Regions from separate parts of the Neptunicella sp. genome, predicted to be linked through region 2. Evidence: riboswitches for the same ligand, from Rfam matches in the RefSeq annotation. Region 2 holds a riboswitch; the other holds the start of a gene.
What was found. A riboswitch is a leader RNA that binds a small molecule or an ion and turns the genes downstream of it on or off. The one in region 2 is predicted to bind molybdenum cofactor.
Positions count from the first base shown of each region.

Region 1: it holds a riboswitch for molybdenum cofactor, as region 2 does, so the genes downstream of both, moaA (GTP 3',8-cyclase MoaA) here and moaA (GTP 3',8-cyclase MoaA) in region 2, are expected to answer to the same signal.

Region 1 is NZ_JBLWWF010000003.1:30,271-40,050, reverse strand. Features, by position in the region: gene ACTD55_RS02925 (nucleoside hydrolase) at 1-793, opposite strand, end outside; gene ACTD55_RS02920 (ribokinase) at 790-1,686, opposite strand; gene ACTD55_RS02915 (PadR family transcriptional regulator) at 1,835-2,170, shown strand; gene ACTD55_RS02910 (hypothetical protein) at 2,173-3,126, shown strand; gene mobA (molybdenum cofactor guanylyltransferase) at 3,184-3,714, opposite strand; gene moaA (GTP 3',8-cyclase MoaA) at 3,751-4,719, opposite strand; molybdenum cofactor riboswitch at 4,716-4,922, opposite strand; gene ACTD55_RS02895 (GGDEF domain-containing protein) at 5,103-6,062, shown strand; gene ACTD55_RS02890 (glycosyl transferase family protein) at 6,059-7,057, opposite strand; gene cobA (uroporphyrinogen-III C-methyltransferase) at 7,070-7,948, opposite strand; gene nirD (nitrite reductase small subunit NirD) at 7,949-8,287, opposite strand; gene nirB (nitrite reductase large subunit NirB) at 8,297-9,780, opposite strand, start outside.
Region 2 is NZ_JBLWWF010000005.1:109,671-119,450, reverse strand. Features, by position in the region: gene ACTD55_RS05550 (NTP transferase domain-containing protein) at 1-522, opposite strand, end outside; gene moaA (GTP 3',8-cyclase MoaA) at 524-1,495, opposite strand; molybdenum cofactor riboswitch at 1,489-1,637, opposite strand; gene ACTD55_RS05540 (alginate export family protein) at 1,791-2,975, opposite strand; gene moeB (molybdopterin-synthase adenylyltransferase MoeB) at 3,158-3,910, shown strand; gene narL (two-component system response regulator NarL) at 3,989-4,636, opposite strand; gene ACTD55_RS05525 (antiporter) at 4,948-6,561, shown strand; gene ACTD55_RS05520 (ATP-binding protein) at 6,587-8,374, opposite strand; gene ACTD55_RS05515 (nitrate reductase subunit alpha) at 8,721-9,780, shown strand, end outside.

The DNA.
Region 1 (9,780 bases), on a different contig from region 2:
AAACCATCACCTTGCATTGTTCTACTTCAAACCATTCAGGATGTAGTATGTAGGCCAAGGTAATTACATCGTGAAAACGGCATTCTCGCTGTGCTTGACCTTGCGAGTAAAAATCCATGTAAAACTGGGAGATTTTATTCACAAAACCGCCCAGAACGGAATTACCCTGCTCCAAAGCATCCAGAAAATCCTGATTGAAACGCAAGGTATCAGTGATATCTAAACCAATCATGGTCAACGGCCACTCAGCAGCAAAAACGATTTGTGCTGCATAAGGGTCATTCCAGATATTCGCTTCTGCCACTGGGTTCACATTACCCGGCGCTCGAGCTGTTCCGCCCATCAATACCACTTGTTTAACTTTGCTTGGTAAGGTGGGATCAAGTCGCAAAGCCGCGGCAATATTGGTCAGTGGTCCAATGGGCACCAAAGATACTTCACCCGGATATTGGTTGACCATATCCACAATAAATTGGGCTGAACTGCGCGGATCCAGTTTTCCTTTGGCAGGTGGATGATTAATATCACCAAACCCATCATTTCCGTGCACAAAATGGGCATAAGTCGAAGGACGCCCGAACCAGGGACGTGACATTCCCAAAGTGACTGGAACATCGGTCTTGCCTGCCAGCTCACATAAAATTAGTGCATTGTTTGCCGACATATCCACTGGCACATTACCAAAAACCGTGGTTAAGCCCAGCACGTCAAATTTGGGTGACTGGAATGCAAAAAAGATCGCCATCGCATCATCAATGCCCGGATCCGTATCAATAATTATTTTTTCACTCACTTATAATTCTCCTTAATAAAATTTTGTACATCGAGCAACAACGGAATAGAAGGAGCTGCACCGGCTTTTTGTACCGCTAACGCAGCAGCGGCACTAGCCTGTTGCATTGCTTGTCCCGCTTCCATTCCCTGCCCATAGGCAGCAATAAAATAGCCGATAAAAGTATCCCCCGCTGCCGTGGTATCAATCGCATTTACCGCGTATGCATCCACACTTAATATGCGGTTTGAGGTAATCAATTTGGCTCCTGACTGCCCCAAGGTTAACAACACTTGGCTATTTGGCCATTGGTTCTGAAAGAAATGTATTTGTGCTTCAAGTTCATCACACCCACTCACCGCTTGGGCTTCAGTCTGATTAACAATTAACAAGTCCACCCAATCAGGTTTAACCTGTTGAATGACATCGGTAATCGGAGCTGGGTTATAAGCGACGGAAAGTCCCTTTTGCCTGGCCATTTGCAACGCTTGTGGCACTAAGGTGGTTTCATTCTGGGTCAGAAACCAGTCATTACTATCAGCCTCATCCACAACCTGTTGAATATCTTGCTGGTTGATAATTTGATTGGCTCCACCGAATAGCACAATGGCATTCTCACCACTGGGGACCACCTGAATAATGGCATGACCTGATGGTTCGTCGGTCATTTTAATTGCATCACAATCAACCGCATAATCATTCATTTGCTGTTTAAAATCCTGATCCGAATGATGTAATGCGCCAATATGCTTAACCTTGGCCCCAGCCTTTGCCAAAGCAATAGACTGATTCGCTCCTTTACCACCCAGTACACGTTGATAGGCGCTAGACGCCAAGGTTTCTCCGGGTTTTACAAAATGTTCGACCTGATAGACATGATCAATATTGATCGAACCTAAATTAATAATTGCCATAACATTCCTGATTTTATGTTAACTCAGCAAGTCTACCGCACAGTGCGCGGAAAGCTTGTATTTATCTTAAACAACTAAAAAATAATTTGCATCCTGTTACTGTGTAACATACAGTGTATACTATGCAATACACAGTATAAGACTCATCATGCCGATAGATCCTGAAAGACTAAACAAATTAACCATGGAATTGCGCCGCGGTGTGCTGATTTTAACCGCGCTATCGTCACTAAAGCAGGAACATTACGGCTATTCGTTGCGTAAAAAACTGGCCACTGTTGGATTGGAGATTGATGAAGGCACCCTTTATCCGTTGCTGCGTCGCCTTGAAGACCAAGGCTTATTGCACAGCCATTGGCGCGAGGAACAAGGCCGTAAACGACGCTTTTATCAAACCTCACCTGACGGACTCGACGCCTTGCAACAAATGACCAATGAATGGCACAACCTAAACAACGCCATGCTTAAATTAATGGAGAACTAATAATGAACTGGTTAAAACGTTATGTCAGCGCAGTCAAAACCTATTTACCCAATAAACTCAAAGAAGATATAGGGAACGAACTGTATTCAAGCCTACAGGATCAATGTGATGAGCAATCGGAACAATTGGGGCGCTCGCTAACCGATGAAGAAGTCCAGCTAATATTGCTCGAAAGAGGCCATCCAATGTCAGTTGCCGCTTCCTATCAACCGGGCAGAACGTTAGTCAGCGCAGAACTTTTTCCGGTCTATTTACAGGTATTGAAATGGGTGTTTCTGATTATTTTTATTGTTCAGTCTAGTGGTACCTTACTTGACCTGTTTGATCAAACAGCACCCAGCTATGTTGGTGCATCAATTCAATTAGTCGGCAATCTGTTTGAAGCCGGGCTGCAAGGTTTCGCCTGGGTCACGATAAGTTTCTATCTAATTGGAGAAACCATGTCCCGCAAAGCTTTCATTAAAGGCTGGCATCCCCGCCAATTACCTAATGTGACCCATTCAGGCGAGCAAATCAGTCTGTTTGAGAGTGCTGTCGAGTTAATATTCCAATTACTCTTTATCGGATTTATTAACCAACTCTTTGGCCCCTATGATCATGGCGAGCCTGCGCGCCTGACAATTCATGTTAGTGAGCAACTTTTATCACTGTTACCCTGGATTAACGTGGTGATGGCATTATCGGTCTTGTTCAGCCTAAGTAAATTGATGGCTCCCTACTGGACCCGACGCAAAATCATTGCGGATTGGCTAATTTACGCCATATCGTTTGTGCTATTAATCACCATGTTCCAGTTAAACAACCCCATTGATGTTTACTGGGGAGCTCAAGACAATACCAATCTGTTTAAAACGGTATTTCCCGACAACTGGTGGCAAAATTTTATCTTTATATTAGGATTTATTTTTCTAGTTGATATTGGATTCAAAATCAGAAAATTCCGTCAGTTAACATAAAAAGTCAGCCCGTGGCCTCACCAATTGGGGTGAGGCAGTAAGCTAATATCAGCATAGTTAAATCAACTGATGCCAGTCTTCCATACTATTTAAGTTTTTAAATTTTTCCGGAACAGCACAGGGCAATTTATGATGCTCAAATTGTTCAAGCATATAGGTAATGGAACGTTTACCGTCGTTTTGCAACTGTTGCTGAATAAAGCTCACCACGGTCGTTGAATAAGGGATAAAAATAGGTAAACAACTCGCCTGGTAACAACAGATATTCTGTGACGACATCCCCGTTTTTAGTAGCGTAATCATCAGGTTTTCAGTCAATAGTGGCATATCCACCGGCACAAACAAATATCCGTCAAAGCGGTGCTGACTCATTACCGCATGTATCCCGCCCAAGGGGCCAGATTGAGGATAAATATCACCAATAAAACCCGGTTGGTTGCGGCTGACCAATACGGATTCAACCTCACAGCCAATCAATAGCTGTTGCGCTCGGGCTAATAAACTTTGACCATGCCAATCCATATTGGCTTTATCCTGTCCCATTCGGCGGGACAAGCCACCGGCCAGAACCACTCCAGCAATGTTCAATTAAAGACCCACCTTGCTTATCCGATTACTGTTGCTTCATCCACCTAGCATGGCTAGATTTTTCGTTGCCCCGGTATATCCGTCTTGTAACCAGTGAGTAGCCTGTTTATTACCCAACAAATTAACCAATTCATTTTGTAATGCTTGCTGATCACCTAACTGGATAAGCGGACGTAATTCCAATCCTTGCTCAGCAAACAAACATAAATGTAATTTGCCGGTAGAAGAAATTCGTAGCCGGTTGCAACTGGCACAAAAATCTTTGCTATAAGGCATGATTAAACCAATTCGGCCAACATAATCCGGATGCATAAATTCCTGCGCAGGACCGGCAGCCTTATCACGAATAATTTGACTCCATCCTTGTTGCAATAACTGCTGTTTAATCGGTTCTCCAGATAAATGATTAGCGCGGAAAAAATCCTGATTATCACCGGTTTGCATTAGCTCGATAAAACGCAATGTAACCGGCTGTTGCTTAATCCATTCCAGAAAACGCGCTAATTGATTGGTGCTATAGGGTTTTAACAACACCGCATTAATTTTAACTTTAATTCCCGCCTTAACCGCTTTTTCGACGCCTTGTAAAATCGTTGTCAGCTTATTTTGCCCGGTAATATCAGCAAACTGGCGCGGATCCAAACTATCGATACTAACATTTAGCGCGGTCAAGCCCGCCTTGCACCAAGCGTCTATATCCCGTTCTAATCGAAAACCATTAGTGGTAATCGCCACTTGTTCAATCCCCGGAGTTTGGGCACAAATAGCGATAATTTCGGTAAGATCTTTACGCAAAGCCGGTTCACCGCCAGTAATGCGTATTTTACTTGTGCCTAACTGCGCAAAAGCGCTAGTGATATGACGAATTTCATCCAGATTTAAAAAATCGCGGGAACTATCACACTGATAGCCATCGGGCAGACAGTAGTTGCAACTGAAGTTGCATACATCGGTTATGGACAGGCGCAAATAATGAAAGCGTCGCCCCAGCTTATCTTCTAACATAGTACTATTTTCATCCTTTCCAAAGTCAATGCTTAACGTTTGTTACGCATATCGGGAAGCTGGTCGATTTCTCTTGCAGCCCGGCCATCAGTCGAATAATCGTAAACAGGATCCATTCATCTTTATGGCGGCCAGTTCAGCTTGTTTGATCAATTTAAAACAACACCAAATTTAGCTAAAAAGGCTAGGAGTTAACGATTTCAGTATCGCTTATTCAGCGCGATTTATCATCCCTTTCCTGCCAAATAGCCGGATTAAATAATTGACTCTCAAACATTTTTAAACAATTCTTGAAGTGAGGGGCCGTTGAAAGGCGCAAGGTCACCCCCCATGGGCTAAACGCCTTGTTTAACAGTTGTTTCAGCATTAAAAAGGATAATAAAATGCTTAGTGATCTGTTCGATGGTAGTTTTATGCCACATGGCCATTGTTTATTATGGCGTTGGGATCTGTTATTCCTGCATGTCGGCGGAGACTTACTTACCGCCATTGCCTATGCCCTCATTCCGATTGCCTTAATCCATTTGGTACGTAAACGCGACGATTTAAAATTTGACCGGCTTTTCCTAATGTTCGCCGGGTTCATCGGTTTTTGCGGTATTACGCATGTATTCGGCTTAATCAATATTTGGCATGGTTATTATTATCTCGAAGGCATAGTGAAACTTTTCACCGGCCTCATCTCGATGACCACCGCCATTGTGTTATGGAAGCTCACTCCCAAAATATTGCAGCTGCCGAGTGCAGCCATGTTATCCCAACGTAATGCCGAACTTGTCGCAGCCCAACAGGAACTGCGCGAAATCAACGCGACGCTGGAAACTAAAATAGAAGAGCGTACTCAAGAATTACGTATTCAGGCTCACACTGATCCATTAACCAACATCAGCAACCGGCGTGCCATTATGTCTGACCTGCAAAGAGAAATGGAACGCTGCAAACGCTATCAACGCAGTTGCTCCATCCTAATGCTGGATGTAGATTTTTTTAAACACATTAACGACAACCATGGTCATCAGGTTGGCGATGAGATTCTGGTTCAAATTGCGCAAAACATCTTAACTACCTGTCGCCAAACCGATTATGTTGGGCGTTATGGTGGTGAAGAATTCCTGATTGTTTTATGTGAAGTGGATCAACAGCAAGCCTATGAATTAGCCGAACGTATACGCACTAATATTGCCGGACTAAAACTGTCCATCGACGTCAACCTCACTTGCAGCATCGGCATTGCCGGGCTGGTTGATGGGCAAGATATTGCGACGTTTATCAAACAAGCTGATGATGCCGTTTATCTAGCCAAAAAGCGCGGCCGCAATCAAGTTGCTTACTCCGAAAGTTAAGCTGTTGCCTCTAAAAATAAGCCTTGTTTATCACGCTCCTTCCACAAGGTTTGTGCTTGCAGGTGCGCCTGTGACCAGTCCAGTTTTTCCAGTAACACCAACTGCACAGCAAGAGTGCCAATCACCGCAGTATAAGCATAATCAGAAGCAAATTCGCCTTGCCAGTAACGTTGCAATTGCTGTACATCAAGCGCCTTATCTTTGACTTGCCATTGTGGTAACAATAACGGCACTTCGATGCTCTGATAACCACCGTGCCGCACCACATGCAGCGTTACATTACGTTCAGGATTAAACTCAATTTCCCCTCCTTCACCACGAAAACACAGCATATTGTTATGCTTGGTCAACAAAGCGGTATCCGCATGTTTTTGATCTACATGATGGTGATAAACCCCTTGCAACGAATACGCTGCTTGACTGGGGTTTAGCATTCTGGCCAAGGTATTTGCACAACTGCGTAAACCAAACTGGGCACGTAACTGAATAAGCTCATCCAGCTGTGGATTGATCTGGGACAAGTTCATATAGGTCATGCCCCACTGCGCCAGTTGCACCTTTGCTTCGGCGACTGTTTGCGCGGGTGAAAATCCGAGTTGTGGTAATACTTCGGTTAAATATAAACGCTGTGAATCCGGCTCTTCACTACCATGCAAAAAAATCCGTTTACCCTTTTGGGCCAGCACTCTGCAAGCCAGCAAAAACCAGGGAAGATGACGACGTTTACCGGCATAACAGCCCATATCCAAATCAACCTTCAAATCGCTCAATTCAGTTTGATTAAACGCTCGGCAAGCTTGTACAAAACCGGCCAGTTCCTCGGCCGTTTCTTCGCGTACCCGTAATAACATTAAAAAAGCACCGCGCTGTTCAGCGGTAGCTTGACCTGCTAACAGTAAACTAAATGCTTCATAGGCTTCAGCTTGGGTTAAATTACGACCAGCGCGTAAGCCTCGGCCTAGGGTTTTCAAATGTTGTTTAAACTGTGCTGACATGGATATGGCTGATTAAGAAATAAAGGCTGGCGATTCTAACATAGACAAATTGACCCCTTGTCGTTTTGTCACCACTTCACCGACAATAATTAAGGCTGGTCCGGTAAAATCTTGTTGAGCTACCCGATTTTCGATATCAGCCAATGTACCAGTACACACCTGTTGATTGGCAAGCGTAGCGTGATCAATCACCGCCACCGGCATATCTGCATTCATTCCATGCTGTATCAAGCGCTGACTAATAATAGTTAACCGCGACAACCCCATATAAAATACCAGCGTCTCATTCATCGATTGCGATGCTTCAGGCACCAATGCCGACCAGTCAGGTTCCTGCTCAATATTCTTCATATGGGCGGTAATAAAACGCACTGACTGAGCGCAATCGCGATGGGTTAGCGGGATCCCCGAATAAGCCGACATACCGGATGCAGAGGTAATACCCGGCACCACGGCGAAATCAATTTGATGCTGGCTGAGAATGTCACACTCCTCCGCCAAGCGGCCAAAAACGGCAGGGTCTCCTCCTTTTAAGCGCACAATATTTTTACCCTGCAAGGCAGTGTCGACCATTAACTGGCAAATATCCGCTTGCTTCATACTGTGTTGGCCGCATTTTTTTCCCACAAATATCCGCTGCACGTTAGGTGGGATCATCTGCAAAATATCCGGATTCACCAACCAGTCATACATCACCACATCGGCTTGTTGAATTAGACGGTGAGCCTTTAAGGTTAACAACTCCGCGTCACCAGGGCCGGCCCCAATCAACCATACCTGTCCATTAGAGTGTCTCGGCAACTTGGTCTGATGTGCTGCACGAGTGTTACCCACGCGACCTAAACCATAAGGTAAACGACTAAAAAACTGACTGGCGAGATTGGCAATCATTTAGTCAACCCATTGCAACTGAACATCATTGTTTTCAATTCTGACTTGATAGACCTGTACCTGTTGTTCGGCATCCTCCAAACAGAGTCCAGTACGCAAACAAAAATGCTGTTTATATAAAGGGGATGCCACCACCACATTGTCACCCGACGATCCCAACAAACCACGACTTAATACGTTCGCTTTGCCAATTGGATCCCAGTTACTGATCGCAAACACTTGCTGATTCGCTGCTTGCTGTACACAAAATAACGCGATTTGTTTTCCTCTAATCAAGGCACAAACGCCTGAATTGTTGACCAAGTCATTTACTTCACACACTTTTATCCAGTCGCTCATTATCTGCTCCTACACCAATTCGATGGCTAATTCGTCTGCCTTGGATTTATCCATTTGGGCTTTTTCCTGTTCAGTTGCCGGGCGAATTTGATCCCGTTGCTGGACAAATATCACATTTTTGTCCTGTTCAGGACTGTTAACAAACTGACGGAAACGTTTTAATGAGCTGTCATTCTCCAGCGCTTTTTTCCATTCACATTCATAGGTTTCTATCACATGCTGCATCTGACTTTCGAGCTCATCCGCAATACCCAGTGAATCTTCAATAATCACCTGTTTGAGGTAATCGAGACCGCCTTCCAAGTTATCCATCCATACCGAAGTGCGCTGTAAACGGTCGGCAGTACGTACGTAAAACATTAGAAAACGGTCAATATATTTAATTAGCGTATCGGTATCTAAATCGGTAGCAAACAGGTCAGCATGGCGTGGTTTCATCCCACCATTGCCGCACACGTACATATTCCAGCCGTTTTCGGTGGCAATAATACCCACATCTTTGCTCTGTGCCTCGGCACATTCTCGAGTACAACCGGACACGGCCATTTTGAGTTTATGTGGCGCACGCAACCCTTTATAGCGGTTTTCAATATCGATTGCGGTACCTACACTATCTTGTACCCCATAGCGACACCAGGTACTGCCCACGCAGGACTTAACTGTTCGAAGAGATTTGGCATAGGCATGACCGGTTTCGAATCCGGCATCGATTAATTCGTTCCAAATATCCGGCAGTTGCTCCATGCGTGCGCCAAACAGGTCAACCCGCTGGCCACCGGTAATCTTGGTATATAGCTTGTATTTTTTAGCCACCAATCCCAATACAATTAACTTATCCGGGGTAATTTCGCCCCCTGCTACCCGTGGCACAATGGAATAGGTACCATCTTTTTGCATATTGGCTAAATAGGTGTCATTGGTATCTTGTAGTCCCACATGATCGGGAGCCAGAATAAAGTCATTCCACACCGACGCTAAAATCGATCCTATGGCCGGTTTGCATATATCACAGCCCAATCCATGACCATGTTTGTCAATCAACTCATCGAAGCTTTTGATCCGGTCAACTTGTACCAGATGAAATAATTCCTGACGGCTATAGGGAAAATGTTCACAGATGTCTTTTTTAACTTCCATGCCCCGTTTGCTGAATTCACAATCCACAACATTTTTCAATAACGCGGCACAGCCACCGCAGCCAGTGGCTGCTTTAGTACAGGATTTAACCGCAGGTAAATCACAACTGCCGGCATCAATACTGGCAATAATGTCGCCTTTAGATACATTGTGGCAGGAACAGATCGTGGCGGACTCTGGCAACGCGTCAGCGCCCAACGCAGGAGGCCCGCCAGCACTGGTGGGTAAAATCAGACTTTCTGGCGCATCGGGCAATGCAATGCCATTTAAGGCATATTGCAACAGATTATCGTAATCACTGTTGTCGCCCACCAATACGGCACCAAGCAGATGCTTTTTATCCGCATCCACCACAA
Region 2 (9,780 bases):
TTCGGCAAGCGTATTAGTATTGGTTAAGGCATTCGGGTTTTTTAACGGTAGGTTTTGTATTGGGAAACCCGCGAAAAAACGCCCTACAGATAAATCCTGATCTGTGATCAGGGTATGGTATAGCGATGTCAGTAGTTCTGCTGGTCGAAAAATAAATACGGGTAAATTGTGTTTTTCATAGCGACATGATGTCTGTTGATTGAAACCTTCTTCAACCAGTTTATTTAGCATTTGAGAACTAACCAAAGGTAAATCGACCGGAAGCACTAACAGAGGTAATGTACTGGTTTGCTCTATTGCTGCATGAATACCGCCTAGTGGACCTTTGCCCATAAAAGTGTCAACAATGTGTTGTGGATTACCATCATTGCGGCTAATCATTACCTGTTTGGCACCAGTTTCGATTAAAATACGCCGACAACGCATCAATAACGTTTCGTTATTCACTCTGAGCATTGCTTTGTCCTGCCCCATACGGGACGATTTACCGCCTGCTAATACCAGGCCGTTGAAACAAAGCATATTACCCTCCCAACATCGCCAACTGGCGGGTTGCGCCGGTAAAACCTTGCTGTAGAGAATGACTGGCCAGTTTGGCTTTCATTAGTGTCTGTACGGCATCACAAGTAGCTTGAATATCGCCTTGTTGTAAATATGGCCGAATCGAAAACCCTTGTTCCGCAAACAAACAAAGATGCACATTTCCATGTGAGGACACACGCAAACGATTACAACTCTGACAAAAATCTTTGCTGTAAGGCATGATCAAGCCCACTTGACCTTGATAATCTTCATGGCGATATTCCAGTGCTGGTCCGGCTTGTTTGTCGCGGACAATCCTTTCCCAACCATCAGCAACTAATTGTTGACGAAGTGTTTCTCCCGCCACATGATTTCGACTAAAGAAATTTGCATTGTCTCCGGTTTGCATCAATTCGATAAAGCGCCAGGTGACAGGATGGTTTTTTAAATAGCTAAGGAAAAGATCAAACTCCTGCGTATTGTACTGGCGCAGTAACACGGTATTTAATTTGACTTTGGTTAATCCTGTTGCGATGGCGGCATCGACACCACACATTACGCGTTCCAGCATATTTTTGCCTGTAATGTCAGCAAACATTCGCGGATCAAGACTATCTGCACTAACGTTAACAGCGGTTAATCCGGCTGCGACAAAATCCTTAATTTTCCGGTCTAGGTTAAAGCCGTTTGTGGTCAGAGCAATTTGTTCAATACCTGGTGTCTGTTGGCAGATATGGATGATCTCGGTAAGATCTTTCCGCAAAGCTGGCTCGCCCCCGGTAATACGGATTTTACTGGTCCCCATGTGGGCAAATGCAGCTACCAGAGTTTTGATTTCATTTAACGTTAAATAATCTTTAGACTGATCGCAGTCGATACCATCCGGCAGACAATAATTGCAGCGAAAATTGCACATATCAGTGACTGACAAACGCAGGTAATGAAAATGTCGACCAAAAGTATCTTGTAACATCAGATTAAACACCTTTCCAAAAGTACACGTATTACGTGTCCGGGAGGCCGTTAGATTTCTCAGTTCGGCCCGGTGGCAATAGCCACGGCCTGTTTACCATACGCTACGGCTTAGGCGAACAGGCTCGGAGTTTGTTAGCTATGAGCTATTGTGGTTCAAGTAGGTAGTTTATGTAATTGAGCTTAAGGGATACCCCTTTGGGGATATAGCGCAGAATGCTTTATCTTGGTCATATCACCCATTCCCGAATAAAAAAGCCGATCCTAATGAATCGGCTATGACTGTGAGTGAGCAGTCAAAAAGAGAATGTGAGCATAGTCCACAGCTTGGAGGTATCGCCAGCATGTTCATCCGCACTGTAATTTGCATATTTCACCAGTAAGTCTATCTTGTCGGCCAATGGGTAGGAAGCAACCAAATCTATTTCGGTTCCATAGTCTGCACTGCCTGTTTCGGCTTCCAGGTTGTGCCAAATAACAGTTAAACCGAATTTATTCATTTTTCCCGATACTTTGAAGTACAGATCGTTTACACCATTGGCAGGGGTGGCAAGAAATTTATCGGTAAAGCCCTGAAATTTATGCAGTGTAGCCAAGGGGGTTGCAAAGCCTTTACCATTATCACTTCCAAGCGATTCATAACCTGCGCCAAAAGTTATCAAGCCCAGTTTGGTACTGGTATCCAGACTGTAATAACTGGTGCTGTAATTTACCGGATTATCACCGGAATCGTATTGTTGGGCATAGGACGCACGCAGTGTTACACCTCTCACATTACCATCGTAGGTTACACCAAGGGTGAGGCTAGACGCCGCTGCCGCAGTATCAAAATCCAGATCATATATATAACCGGTTAGCCTATGCTTTTCATCAAACTGGACGCTCGTGTTAAGCAAATGCAAGCTGCCTGGCAAGTCACCGTCTTGGCTGTTGGGGCCAAAGATACGATTGACGTTATATACATAGGCATAGTCAGCATTGATTTTTCCGGAATGGTATTCGACCCGGTATCCGTCAAAAGTTTGTTCGTTCTGACGCCACCCCACCCCGCCGACAAAACGTTGATCGTTGTGATTAATACGTTGCCTGCCCACAGAAAATATGAGGTTGTTTGTTGCATAGCTGATAAAGGCCTGGTTTAGTTCGGTACCGACTGGGTCTGCGACAACCGGATATTGGCTTTTACCATTAACCGTACTGTTGTATAAATCGTTGCCTATATTACTGACATCATCCGCCTCCAGCTTTACTTTGAAACCGCGGAAGCTTCCAGCCTGATAAGTTAAACGGGTACGCAAAGTTGACGCGCCAGCACCTTCGTCAATACCATCCTGATCGACCCATTCATAGCGATAACGTAGATTTAGGTCGATTTTGCTGTCACTGGCTGCCTGTTTAATGTCGTCCAACAAGCTATTGTTAGCCATGGCGGGAGCAACGCTTAGAAGTGACCCCATACACAGCGTTAATAGTTTTTTCAAAACAGGTTCCTCGTTCTTACTAATAGCAACAAAGTAAAACTTATTTTTGAATAAAGACAGGGGGTTACTACTAATGACATGATGCTGTCACTTCATGGGTGGACGGCCTACTCCTTTTAGGGAATTGCATGACGGCTGTCGCGGTGATACAACCTGTTTACTACCAAAAACAATGAATTGATATGCCCAGAAAACTTTCCCAGCAACAAGCCATGCGTTACTGTCGTCAAATCCTGATCCCAGGATTCGATATCGATGCACAGGAAAAACTGCTTAACGGCAAGGTACTGCAAATTGGTGTAGGTGGGCTGGGTTGCGCCTGTGCCCAATATTTGGTGGCCGCTGGGTTGGGAAGTCTGTTGTTGGTAGATGATGACAATGTGGAATTGACCAACCTGCAACGTCAGGTGTTACATGGTGATGTCTCATTGGGCAACGCTAAAGTCCAGTCGGCAAAAGATGCGTTGACGCGAATTAACGCAGAATGTGAAGTAGGGGCCATTAAACAACGACTGGATCGAACGCTATTTGAGAGTCTGATTGAAGATATCGATGTACTGGTGGATTGCACCGACAATCTGCCAACGCGTAATTTGCTCAATCAGCTTGCTGTGGAGTATAGCAAACCACTGGTGTCGGGAGCGGCTATAAGAATGGAAGGACAAATTACAACCTTTTATCCCGCTAGCAAAGGCCCTTGCTATCAATGTTTAAGTAGTTTGTTTGGAGAGCAACAGTTGTCTTGTGTGGAAAGCGGCATTATGTCACCTGTGGTGGGGACTATTGGCAGTATGCAGGCATTGGAAACGATCAAATTACTGACCGGCTTTGCTCAGCCGCTGATAGGCCAACTACAACTGTACGATGCTATGACCGGGGACTGGCAGCGTTTCAATATTCCAAAACGCGCCGACTGTTCCGTTTGCCAACTTTGATTAAGAAAGTGATTTTTCAACATCAGTTTCAGACATTGTTTATGCTCAGATGTTGGTATAGTTAAAGATGTGTAGCATCTAGTTACTCTGTTGTTCAACCATCCATACTGCGGCTTCGACTCTGGATCTTAATCCTAATTTCTTAAGCAAATGTTTAACATGTACTTTGACAGTCCCATCGGAAATATCCAACTCGCGTGCAATAACTTTGTTACTCATTCCCTTCGCAATCAAACTTAAGATTTCATATTCACGATTAGTTAAACTGTTTAATTCTGCAACCGGCTTTACGGTCGGTCTCCTTAGCGCCGTTGCCAATACTTCGGTGACGGCTTCACTCAATACCATTTTTCCACTAAGAGCACGTTTAATATTGTCCAGCAATAATTCTGGATCACTATCTTTAAGCAAGTATCCGTCGGCCCCTTGACTAATTGCTTCAACAACATCTTCATCCGCATCTGATACTGTTAACATCACAATGCGAGATGTAATCTCTTTATCACGCATTGCTTTTAAGGTTTGTAGCCCGTCCATACCCTGCATATTTAAATCAAGAATAATTAAATCCGGTTCAAGCTCAGAGGCAAGTTCAATGGCTTCGGCCCCATTACTGGCTTCAGCCACGACTTCCAGATCATCTTCCATTAAAATAAGTTGATTCAATCCCTTACGTAATAAAGGATGATCATCTACCAACATTATGCTGAATTTCTGTTCTGACACAGGAATACTCCATAAACCTTTATAAAGTTAATAACGCCATTAGCTTACATTAATGCAAGATAAACGTTGATATAAATCATATTATTGTTATCTGACATATTATTTTTAATCGACAGTAAGACTGAAGCGAAGTATGAAAAATATAACTTTTTGTTTTTTATATAAATAATTTAAAAATACCTTTGTACATACCTCTTTCTGGGTACCCCAAACTACCTTAAATACATTAACTCCGAAGATACATTGTGACCAAATGAATAACCATTCATAGTGCAAGAATTAGGTTGCTGGATTGAGGAGCGCCATAAGTTATGTCTGATCTGAGAAATTGGTTACCAGATAATAACGATTTCTGGCATGAGCAAGGACAGAAGATCGCGAATAGAAATCTATGGATCTCTGTTCTAGGTCTGCTATGCGCTTTTGGAATTTGGATGCAATGGAGTGTAATTAGCGTACAAATGCTGAATGTAGGTTTTCCATTCGAGTATGATGAATTATTTAGTCTAATTGCGATTGCTGGGTTTAGTGGCGCTACCTTACGTATTCCATCAGGGTTTCTGGTTCAATTGTGTGGAGGACGTTACACGCTATTTTTGACTACAAGTATGTTGTTGTTGCCATCGATAGGAACGGCTTTCGCGTTACAACGAGTTGACACACCATTATGGATATTTCAGTTGATGTCACTCCTGTCTGGTATCGGAGGAGGTAATTTCGCCTCTTCAATATCAAACATCAGTTTCTTTTATCCCAAGAAAGAACAACCTTTCGTATTAAGTTTGCATGCTGGATTAGGCATTTTTGGCATAGTAGTTGTGCAAGTATTGATGCCGATATTGATGTCTTATGGAATTTTCTCAATATTCAGTGGAGATCCCAATTTCCTGGTTCAGCCCGGAGGTAACATTTTAGGCAGTATTCAAACGGGACAACCACTATGGTTACAAAATACCGGATTTTTATGGTTACTGCTGTTGATTCCATTAATCATTTTATTATGGTTTGGTTCGAATAATATCCATACACCTGAAATAACGCCTACGTTGCCACAATTCAGGTTGGCAACAACAATGATTATATCGGTATTAGCGATAGGATTTATTATCTCATTTCTGGGCCTTTGGCTTGTTTTTCCGGCAGACATGAATGGTGGAGGTGTTCAGCTTCCGAAAGAAATCGTTATCTTGCTGGCCATCATCGGTACCATCATTTTACTAAAAATACGACTTGGTCACACTGGTACAGATTTAGACCATCATCCCAGACTGTTGTATAACAAGCATACTTGGGGATTGAGCTTGTTGCATATCATGGTTTTTGGCTCATTTATTGGCTATTCAGCATCGTTCCCACTTACGGTTGAAGTCATCTTTGGCTACACTCATGTCGTTAGTGATGGCGCTATCATACACTCGTTACCAAACCCTAATGCCCCCAGTGTATTAACTTACACGTGGATCGGGCCTTTTATTGGCATATTAATTCGTCCTCTCGGCAGTTGGTTGGCAGAAAAAATAGGGGGAGCGTTGGTCACATTGCTCAGTGGAATGTTGATGCTGATATGTGTATTAGGGATTGCTTACTATATGCAAAACGCATATCAATCGATTACACCTGAAGAGTATTTTATTCCATTTTTTCTGTTGTTCTTGGGGCTATTTGCGGCAAGTGGTATTGGTAATGGAGCCGTTTATAACATGCTGTTTATTATATATCCGCCGGGTCGATCAAGAGTTGCATTAATTTGGATGTCTGCAATTGCAGCTTACGGTGCGTTCTATATCCCTATGCTTCTCGGTGAACAAATTGACGCAGGAACACCGGAAAGAGCAATGCTGGTTTTTGCCATTTTTTACATCCTGTGTACCTTAGTTAACGGTTTTCTCTATTTACGTAAAACAGCCGAATTTTATAACCCTTAACGGTATTAAAGAAATCGTAACCTATTTAGGCGATTTGTTTTGGCTGTAGATATTCAGGTCTAAATCTAAAATAAACGCCAGTCCCCCCCTGTGGCCGTCGTTCTATCTTTATATCTCCAGTAAGGTGTTTGCTACGTTCCTTCATTATCGCCAAACCATAGTGATTGAGCTTTTCTGAGGATACAGGAATGCCGATTCCATTATCTTCTATTGATAAAAACACCGTCTTGTCAGGTTGTTGTTGTAAACTAATTTTTAGTTCAGAGCCTTCGCTATGATGTACGGCATTCTGGCCAGCTTCACGAATAATCTGTAGTAAATGTATCTCTTCATTTGGGGTTAACGGAATATTTTCCAATTGATAATCTAATGTGATGGTTAAATTGGATTGCTCTGTCAATTGTTTAACAGTTAACTGTAAAGCATTAAGTAATCCAGAACCATCGACTTTCAAGCGGAAGGTCGTTAAGAGTTCACGCAATTGCCGATAAGCAGAATCCAGTCCTTGTTTCAGTTCTGTCGAAACATCATCAATGGTGTCTTTATCGTCTTTATTAATGGCTTTGTTTAGGCGCGTAACCTGGATCTTCAAGTAAGATAGCGCTTGTGCTAATGAGTCGTGTAACTCACGAGCTATGACCGTACGCTCCTGCATTAAAGCGATACGTCTTACTTGTTCTTCTTCTGTTTTCAAGCTAAGCGCAATGGCCAGTTGATCCGCTACCGTGTTCAACAACTGCTGTTGCCACTGATTTAAGTTGTTGTTTGCTGGTGTGCGGGCAATCAACACACCGTAGTTGTTTTTATCCCGACTCAGCGGATAATTATACACAAGAGAATCATTTTGCTGTGAGACACCTTCACGAGTAAGACAGCTAGAGCAGTCTGTCTTTTGGCAAGGATCGATATTCAGCAATGTTGGTTGTAGTTGCAGATAAGGTCGCTCACCTCGTTCGGTAAATAAACATAATTCTATATCATCCAATTGAATGATAGTTTTTAACTCATCAATGATATAACTAAAGTCGTGATATTCAGGCCCATGTTCACTGATTTGTCTGGCAGTGTCATATAAAAAGGCTAGTGTAGTGTTTCGTTGCTGCAAGCTTTTGGTTTGTTCATCAACCCGTTTTTCCAGATCACCATACATGTATCCTACAGCATTGCTCATTTTGTTAATGGTTTCGGCGAGTGTGCCAAGTTCATCCTGCTGCTGAACTTTGGCCCGACAGGTAAAATCCCCTTGCCCTATACGTCGGGCGGTCCGAGTTAATTCTCCTAAGGGTAATTCAACTTTCACTTTAAGCCAGTGCATAATGACTAAAGATAATATTACGGTTAGAAATAATGCGATTATTTGCACCAGTCGCAAAGTTCGCACTCTGTCTTCGGCATCATTCTGGATAGCCAAAACCAATTGATCTATAGCGGATACTTGCTGACGGAGTTTATTATCCATCAAATGATAATTTGCCGTTTTCAACAGTGGTTGAGTGACTCGCCAAGTCGATTCTGCTGCGTCAAATAACTGCTTGATTTTAATATTGTCGTTTTTGACCCTAGAAAAAACAGGATGCTGCCAATTCTCGTTAATTTGCTCTACTGCTCGAGTCAGCTTTTCTTTGTCTTGTTGTAAACTTAACCAGCCCAGTCGATATGTCTGCATACGTAGAGAACCAGCACTGTTAATTGCTTGTGCATGATTGTCGGCTTTGTCGGACAGCCAATAGGACATCAACATGGTGCCAATGGCGAGTGTGACGATGCAGGCCAACGCAATATTGATACGAGTGACAATAGAAAATGGTCGCATAATCTCTCCTTTACTCGCGAAGCATACTCTAAACAGAATAAAAGGTCAGCGTTGATAAATCGGTTATTGATGGGTTCTGTCATCATAGAACATTTGAGCTACCCCTTTTTATCTCTCGCGGAGAAGTGATATAAAAAATAACACCAGTTTTTAATTTAAGTTCATATATTTCAAATAGTTAAAACATTTTAAATATACCACTTTAGTGGTATTTGGCACCTAAAAGGTCAAAATTCAAACTATAGCTGTACTAAATCAAATCAAGCATCATTCAGTTGTTATTTCTATAGTGACAAACGATCCACAAAGTATTTAGTGCATTAAGAATCAAGACCAGGAGCCAATCATGAGCCATCTGTTAGACAAATTGCGCTTTTTTAAGACGCGCAAGCAGCCATTTTCCAATGGTCACGGCGTTACCACCAATGAAGATAGAACTTGGGAACAGGGTTATCGCCAACGCTGGCAACATGACAAAATTGTTCGCTCAACTCATGGTGTTAATTGCACCGGTTCTTGTAGCTGGAAGATTTATGTTAAAGACGGTCTGGTGACTTGGGAAACCCAACAAACCGATTACCCTCGCACTCGTCCAGACTTACCAAATCATGAACCTCGCGGCTGCCCACGTGGTGCGAGCTACTCTTGGTATATATACAGTGCGAACCGGCTTAAATATCCCAAGGTTCGTCAACAATTAATGAAACTGTGGCGGGAAGCCCGTTTAATACATTCTGATCCAGTTAAAGCCTGGGCCTCAATCGTCAGTGATCCTTTCAAAGCAAAAAGTTATAAAGAGCGACGTGGTTTAGGTGGATTTGTCCGCGCCAGTTGGGATGAAGTCAATGAAATTATTGCCGCTTCCAATGTATATACGACCAAAGAATATGGACCGGATCGCGTCTCTGGCTTTTCTCCGATTCCTGCCATGTCAATGGTTTCTTATGCCGCAGGCGCAAGATATCTATCCCTGATTGGCGGCAACTGCTTAAGCTTTTATGACTGGTATTGCGATTTGCCTCCATCATCACCACAGATATGGGGGGAGCAAACAGATGTCCCCGAGTCTGCTGACTGGTATAACTCTAATTATATCATCGCGTGGGGTTCCAACGTTCCACAGACGCGTACACCTGATGCTCACTTCCTGACCGAAGTGCGTTACAAGGGCACCAAAACCTGTGTGATCACGCCAGATTATTCTGAAGCGTCAAAATTTGGTGATACATGGCTTGCACCCAAGCAAGGAACTGATGCCGCACTGGCAATGGCCTTTGGTCATGTCATTCTTAAAGAATTCCACGTTGATAGTCCAAGTGAATATTTTAAAGATTATGTTCAACGTTACACCGATATGCCTATGTTGGTCATGTTGGAACAAGGTGATCAGTACCTGACTCAAGGAC